One region of the Alteromonas alvinellae genome, then DNA from elsewhere that is predicted to be linked to it. Evidence: predicted binding sites of a transcription regulator. Region 1 holds the regulator's gene; each other region holds the start of a gene.

The links. The regulator sigma-54, encoded in region 1, starts transcription at its own class of promoters, with help from an activator protein. The targets are predictions, from matches to a motif close to GTTGGCACGNNNNTNGNNT.
Region 2: the regulator sigma-54 is predicted to act here: its motif matches at 1,305-1,323, upstream of ACX5KA_RS02670 (PEP-CTERM sorting domain-containing protein).
Region 3: the regulator sigma-54 is predicted to act here: its motif matches at 1,263-1,281, upstream of ACX5KA_RS02245 (flagellar basal body rod protein FlgF).

Annotation. Positions count from the first base shown of each region.
Region 1 covers NZ_CACSIH010000203.1:53,509-55,782, forward strand. Annotated here, with positions in the region: gene ptsN (PTS IIA-like nitrogen regulatory protein PtsN) at 1-223, opposite strand, end outside; gene hpf (ribosome hibernation promoting factor) at 237-524, opposite strand; gene ACX5KA_RS14815 (RNA polymerase factor sigma-54) at 555-2,036, opposite strand; gene lptB (LPS export ABC transporter ATP-binding protein) at 2,110-2,274, opposite strand, start outside.
Region 2 covers NZ_CACSIH010000037.1:53,791-56,064, reverse strand. Annotated here, with positions in the region: gene ACX5KA_RS02675 (tetratricopeptide repeat protein) at 1-1,228, shown strand, start outside; gene ACX5KA_RS02670 (PEP-CTERM sorting domain-containing protein) at 1,366-2,259, shown strand.
Region 3 covers NZ_CACSIH010000031.1:9,427-11,700, reverse strand. Annotated here, with positions in the region: gene flgG (flagellar basal-body rod protein FlgG) at 1-434, opposite strand, end outside; gene ACX5KA_RS02245 (flagellar basal body rod protein FlgF) at 481-1,224, opposite strand; gene flgE (flagellar hook protein FlgE) at 1,449-2,274, opposite strand, start outside.

The sequences.
Region 1 (2,274 bases):
TCTCAAGGCCCGGCAGGCGTCCGTGGGGCAGAGCGATGCCATTACCAATGCCTGTACTACCCATACGTTCTCGAGCCATTAAGCTATTAAGTACCGTTGCCTGGTCAATGTTTTCGTTTTGCTTGGCAGCGATATCAGCGATGATCTCAAGAATTCGCTTTTTACTATTACACTGAACCGCACACTCGGTGCGGTCCAGACTTACGATGGCTTGTATATCCATGCTTAATTAACTACTAATGTTTTTTCAGTTTTTCCTTATGCTTGATTACCTGCCGGTCGAGTTTATCAACCATGCTGTCAATCGCCGCATACATGTCGGTATTTTCTGAGGATGCGAATACTTCAGCGCCACTTAAATGAACGGTCGCTTCGGCTTTTTGATTTAATTTTTCAACGTTCAGGATGACATGCACATTAGAAATGTGATCAAAGTGACGTTCAAGTTTGCTGAACTTCGTATCGACATAATTACGCAAAGAGTCGGTGATTTCGACATGATGACCAGTAAGGTTGATTTGCATATTTCGTCTTCCTTATATTATTAAGCCCGATTAAATAAGGCTTTTGCGTTGGTTCGACGGCGGGATCGACAACGATTCCCGGTACTTTGCTATTGTTCGCCGGGCAACTTTAATGCCTTGTTCGGCCAACAATGAAGCAATCTTGCTATCACTTAGCGGCTTACTAGGATTTTCCGCAGCCACTAATTTCTTGATCAATGCACGAATCGCTGTAGATGAACATTCACCACCAGACTCTGTTGCAACGTGGCTTGAGAAGAAATACTTCAATTCGAAGATTCCACGTGGCGTATGCATGTACTTTTGCGTTGTCACTCGCGAAATAGTGGATTCGTGCATATCTACCATTTCTGCGACATCATTTAGCACCATTGGTTTCATCATTTCCGGGCCGTGCTCAAAAAAGCCCATTTGCTGCTGCACAATGCAGTTTGCAACCTTCATTAAGGTTTCGTTACGAGATTCAAGGCTCTTTATGAACCACTTAGCCTCTTGCATGTGTGAGCGGATGAATTGTGAATCGCTACTATTCTTGGCACGGCGACTCATTGCAGCGTATTGTTGATTAACGCTTAATTTAGGCAGACTGTCGGGGTTCAGCTCAACCACCCAACGGCCATTTTTCTTGGTTACTGAGACATCAGGAATAACGTACTCAGGCTCTTTAGTAACTAAAGCACTACCTGGGCGAGGATTCAAGGTTTGCAGTAAACGCATTGCCTCGCGTAGCTGATCTTCTTTCAATCGGCTTTTACGCATAAGCGTACGATAGTCTTTGCTGCTCAGTAAGTCAGAGTACTCTTCAATCAGTTGCTTTGCTTCAGCAAGCCACGGTGTATCGTCTGAAAACTGACGTAACTGCACCATAAGGCATTCTTGAGGCGTTCGGGAACCTGAGCCAATGGGGTCAAACATCTGAATGCGTTTAAGTACGCACTCTATTTCGTCCATCTCTATTGGCTCTTCTAAGTCGTCGTCATTTACTGCTTCTAAAATATCCTCAAGGGTAACGGTTAGATAACCGGATTCGTCTATAGAGTCGATGATAGCAGTGGCAATTGCGCGGTCAGTGTCTGAAAAGTGAGTAAGGCGCATTTGCCAAAGAAGATGTTCTTGAATATCTTCAGTGGTTTCGCCTTGAAAGATTTGCTCGTCGTCATTAGACGGGCCTGGCGCTGGCGCAGATGAAGCTGAGTAATATTCATCCCACGTGCTATCGATAGGTAGCTCGTCGGGAAGGTCATTTTTCTCTAATGCATCACCCGCTTCTAACGTGTCACTAGACGCAGAAGCAGTGGCCTCAGAGCCGCTGTCATCGTTGTCGATATTGTTCTTTTCTAGCTGTGGCTCGTCACTGCCTTCTTCCACTTCCAATAGTGGATTTGAATCGAGTGCTTCTTGTATCTCTTGCTGGAGATCAAGCGTAGAAAGCTGCAGCAGTTTAATTGCCTGCTGAAGCTGTGGTGTCATGGTAAGTTGTTGGCTAAATTTTAGCTGTAAAGATGGTTTCATCTACGTCTTATTTAAATGCTCTAAATTAAATATACCAGAGCTAAACTGAAAAATGACAATTCGGTTACACTAACTATAGCCTGAATTGTTCGCCTAGGTATACATCCCTTACTTTTTGATTACTTAAAACCTGTTCCGCCGTTCCTTGCGCAATAAGCTCGCCATGACTCACAATGTACGCTTTCTCGCAAACATCCAATGTTTCGCGTACGTTATGGTCTGTGATAAGGATACCAAT
Region 2 (2,274 bases), on a different contig from region 1:
TCAGAAAAATGAATATGAGAATGCGAGAAATGAGGTGAAAAACTTTATAGAGTCATTCAATGAACAATCTGAGTTTGAGCCTATTCTATATGTTTTAAACCGCGAAATCGGTGATACGGACAGCAACATTCAGTACTTTTCAAGGTTATATGAAAACAAACCTGCAGAGAGTGGCTGGAAACTTTACTTATCGTCTTTAATTGATAAAGGTGATTACAGAGCAGCGTTGAAAGAGCTTAATCGTATAACGAAAGAAAATAAAGATGACTTTTTCTACCTATCACGCTCAAGTATCAATCTTAGGGTCGGTGATTTTAGTCAGGCCAAAAATGATTTAAATGATTGGATCAATTCGTTTGATGCGCCATTAGAGGCGTATGTCCAATTATGCAATATTCTTGAGCTGGAAAAGAATATCGGTTCAGCGTTGACTGTCTCGAGAAAAGCACATCAAAAATTTGCCAATAGTGCTGATGCAAAATTGCTTCGTTCTCATTTTGAATTGGCAGTAGGCAATTCGACCAATGCAAAAGTCCTTCTAAGTGGCATTAATGAACAGGATTTCGTATCCTCATCAGGCTATTGGAATTCAATGGCTCGTCTAGAACTTCAGAATGATAATTTTGCCAAAGCCTTGGAGTTATTTGAAAAAGCTTATCAGTTAGCGCCCAGTGCAAAATTGCTTAGCAACAGGTTGGCGGCATTAAAAGCTATGGGAAAAGAAAGCGAGGCATTAGACTACCTCAAATCCTCACTAGAGTTGACCCCATCAGATTCTATCCTAAAGCGTTACTATGCTGATGCCTTACTTTCAGTGAACGCTACCGAAGCTATAAACCAATATAAGGCACTTATAGATAGCGGTGTAAAAGATGTTGTCGTTTTTAACAATTTAGCCTGGTTATATTTTGAGGCAGAGAGTTTTGAGATGGCAGAAAAATATATCCAAGATGCTCTAAAGTTAGAAAATGGATACAAAAATGGAAATGTGCTGTCGACCGCCAGCAGTATATACCTTGCGACTCATCAATATAAAAAGTTAGAGAGTACTTTTGAGAAAGGGCTTGAAATGGGGGCTAGAGTCTTTGCGGGTTCACTTTTAAATCTGGCCGAGGCAAAGATCAGACTCAACAAAATTGAGGAGGCTCGAAAAATTCTTGAGCAGACTAAGACTGTTGATAAAGATCTTACGGATAGGAAGTCTTCGTTGTTAAGCCTACTTAATTAAGTGTCTGGTTTTTTTACAAGATTACAGTGGTAAATTTCTCCATGAGAAAAAAGTACATTAAATCAATGTCTTAAAAATTGGCACGTAACTAGCAAGTACAAGGGAAACCGAAAAGCGGTTAAACAATGGAGAACATCATGTTTAAGAAATTAGCAGTAGCAGCAACGTTAGCAATGTCATTTACAGCAGCGGCCGATCCAATTCTACTTCCAGGTGGTGTTTCGGTTCCAGAGCCAGTAGAGCCAAGTGCAGTTAACGGTACAGGTAACGTAGTTACTACCCTTAACTTCCTACAGTATTTCCAAGACCAATCGGGTAATTTGGTTAATTTGGGAACAGCATATACTGGTGATTTCACTGATTTTGTTGGTCTTCAACTTACGGGTTTCGGTACGCTAAGTTCAGGAAGTGCAGGCGAGTTTTTATGCCCATCTTGTACACTGGCATTTAACTTTGGCGGCTTGTCGGTTATTGAAACTACAATCTTAAACCCTTTCACAGGTCAACCTCAGCAGTCTTTGACATTGGACCCAGATGGTTCGTTTTTTGATCTTTACATCATTGATGCGTATTCAGGCTCTCTTCCTGGCGACTTTGCATCTACAGACCGTATGAGCCTAACTGCTGGTGCAGCGGGTTTTATTGATGAAATTAACGACACACTTTTCATGTCTGGCTCGTTTAGCGAACTTGAATATTCTCCAGAAATTACTGTGCAAAACCTAAGTTACGGTGGTCTCTTAGATGGTGAATTGGTTGCTGGTATAGACATTGCGGACCCAGCACCAGGTGAAGGTATTGCAAACGGCAATATTGTTAGTAACAAGGTAACTCAAGAAGGCTTAACTGATTTCTTTGATGCTGTCGCGTTCAGCCTATCTTCAACTTTCCAAGCGGTTAACGGTGACATTATTACAATTGCGCAAGGTAACGCAGGTAATTTGAGCACTAATGTTGTACCAGCGCCTGCAACGTTAGGTGTTTTTGGTCTAGCGCTTGTAGGTATGGGTTTCCTTCGCCGTCGCAAGTAATAGCAGACATAGCTG
Region 3 (2,274 bases), on a different contig from region 1:
TCGGGAATAGCCACTTCAGGCTGAAGCAAAAAGCCCGCGCCCGAAGTAACAATTTGGCCTTGGTCGTTCAGTGAAAACTGACCATTTCTTGAATATGCAATGGTGCCGTCTGGCTGCAATATTTCAAAGTAACCACGACCTTGAATTGACATATCCAACGCGTTTTCAGTGGTTAGTAAGTTACCCTGCGTATGTGCTTTTTGAGTAGCAACGACCTTCGAGCCTGAACCAAGCATAAGCCCAGAAGGTAGCTCTGTGTCAGCAGACGAACGACCGCCTGGCTGATTGATATTCTGATAAAGCAAATCTTCAAACACCGCGCGGTCTTTTTTAAAGCCCACTGTTGACGCATTGGCTAGGTTGTTAGATACCACTGCCACATCAGTCTGTGCGGCGTCTAGTCCGGTTTTACTTATCCATAGTGCTGGATGCATGTTAACCTCCGACGTTGCTCATGGGGCAACGATGATAAAAATTCGTTTACAGAATGCGTAATAACGCATTGCCACTTTGATCTAGTTTCTCTGCTTGCTTCATCATTTTGACTTGAAGCTCGTAGTGACGTTGCAGACTTATCATGTCTACCATTTCGTCAACCGCATTGACGTTGGAACCTTCAAGCATGCCCGACATTACTTTCACGTTGGCATTGGCTGGCGCTATTGAGCCATCTTCCATTCTAAATAAGCCGTCGTTCCCACGTTCCATGTCTGCATAGTTTGGGCTAACTAATTTAAGTCGCCCCACTTCTTCAATAACATTGGCAGGGGCACCTAACTGTCTCATTGACAACGTGCCATCGGCCGCAATATTGAGATTATCTAAAGGAACAGGAAGGAATATTGGCCCATTGTCACCAAGCACGACGCGATCGTGGATATCTGTCAAAATTCCGTCATCGCCCAACTTGAAATTTCCGTCACGCGAGTAAGCTTCTTGACCATTTTGATCTTGTACAGCGAACCAACCATCACCTTGAATGGCTACGTCTAAGTCGCGGTCTGTTTTAATCATCGGGCCCGACTCGTAATTATTCGACGGGCTTTCTGTCATGGAAAACACGCGAGTCGGCAAACCTTCGCCGTAGGCCGGCATTGACCTTGCCTGCTCTAACTGCGCTCGGAATCCCGTTGTCTGTGCATTAGCCAAGTTATTGGCCCTAATCCCTGTTCCTAGTAGGTCTTGGGAGGCGCCACTTGCTGAAATATAGAGAAGTTTGTCCATGACTGACTTTTGACTCTGATTAAACCTTAAACAAGATTTTGCAAAGGCAGTGCCAATCTGTGGATATTTAGTGCAATTGAAAAATAAGGGCGGTATTGAATTGATATATATAGAAAAATAAAAAGGTCGCATTGTTGCGACCTTTCTAAATCGGGTCAAATAGGTACGGTTTTCCGCGCCTAAAATTTGCCGCTTAGTAATCTGCTAATGTAGCTTACTGCAAACTATCGAATATTAAGGATAGTCTGGTTTAGCGAGTTGTTCACTTCAAGCGCACGCGAGTTTGCCTGGAAGTTACGCTGAGCGATAATCATATCGATGAGCTCAGTGGTAAGGTTAACGTTAGCTTGTTCTAGCGCCGAAGAGTTAATTTCGCCGAAAGTACCAGTTGTTGCTTCACCCGCTAGTGCCTCGCCTGAAAGAATACTTTCCTTCCACTGAGTACTGCTCTCTTGAGTTAGGCCTTGTTCATTAGAAAAGCGAACCAAAGCGACACGAACAATAGGTTCAGACGTACCATTAGAGAACGTTGCACGAACCAAGCCATCCGGACCAATGTCGATACCTGTTAATCGACCTACAGGCAAACCATCCTGTTCTAATGATGTAACCTCGAACGCAGAGGCGAACTGAGTCGGCTCATTAGGCGTAGCGCTATTAACATCGAGGTTGAAATCTATACTTATTTGCTGCGTAGGATCTGAGCCATTAGCAAGAATACCTGCGCCTAGCGCTTCTGTTTCCATTTTGAAATCAAGTGTAGGTAGGCCATCAGGCGTTTCCATACCAGCGAAATCACCGCCTTGAGAGAAGATGAGTTTAGATGCTGTTACGGCGTTACCAGTGTTACCTCCGACACTATTTACTGCTGTTGCTGGGTCTGTGTCATTACCCGCTGAATCTGTCATATCAACTAGCGTGTCATCGATTGCAGTAGCAACATACCACTCATTGTCAACACCCGGTGTCGCATCCTTTATGAAGTAATAGGTCATTACGTGACTATCACCTAACGAATCGTAAACGGTTACCGATGTTGCTGCGTTGTAG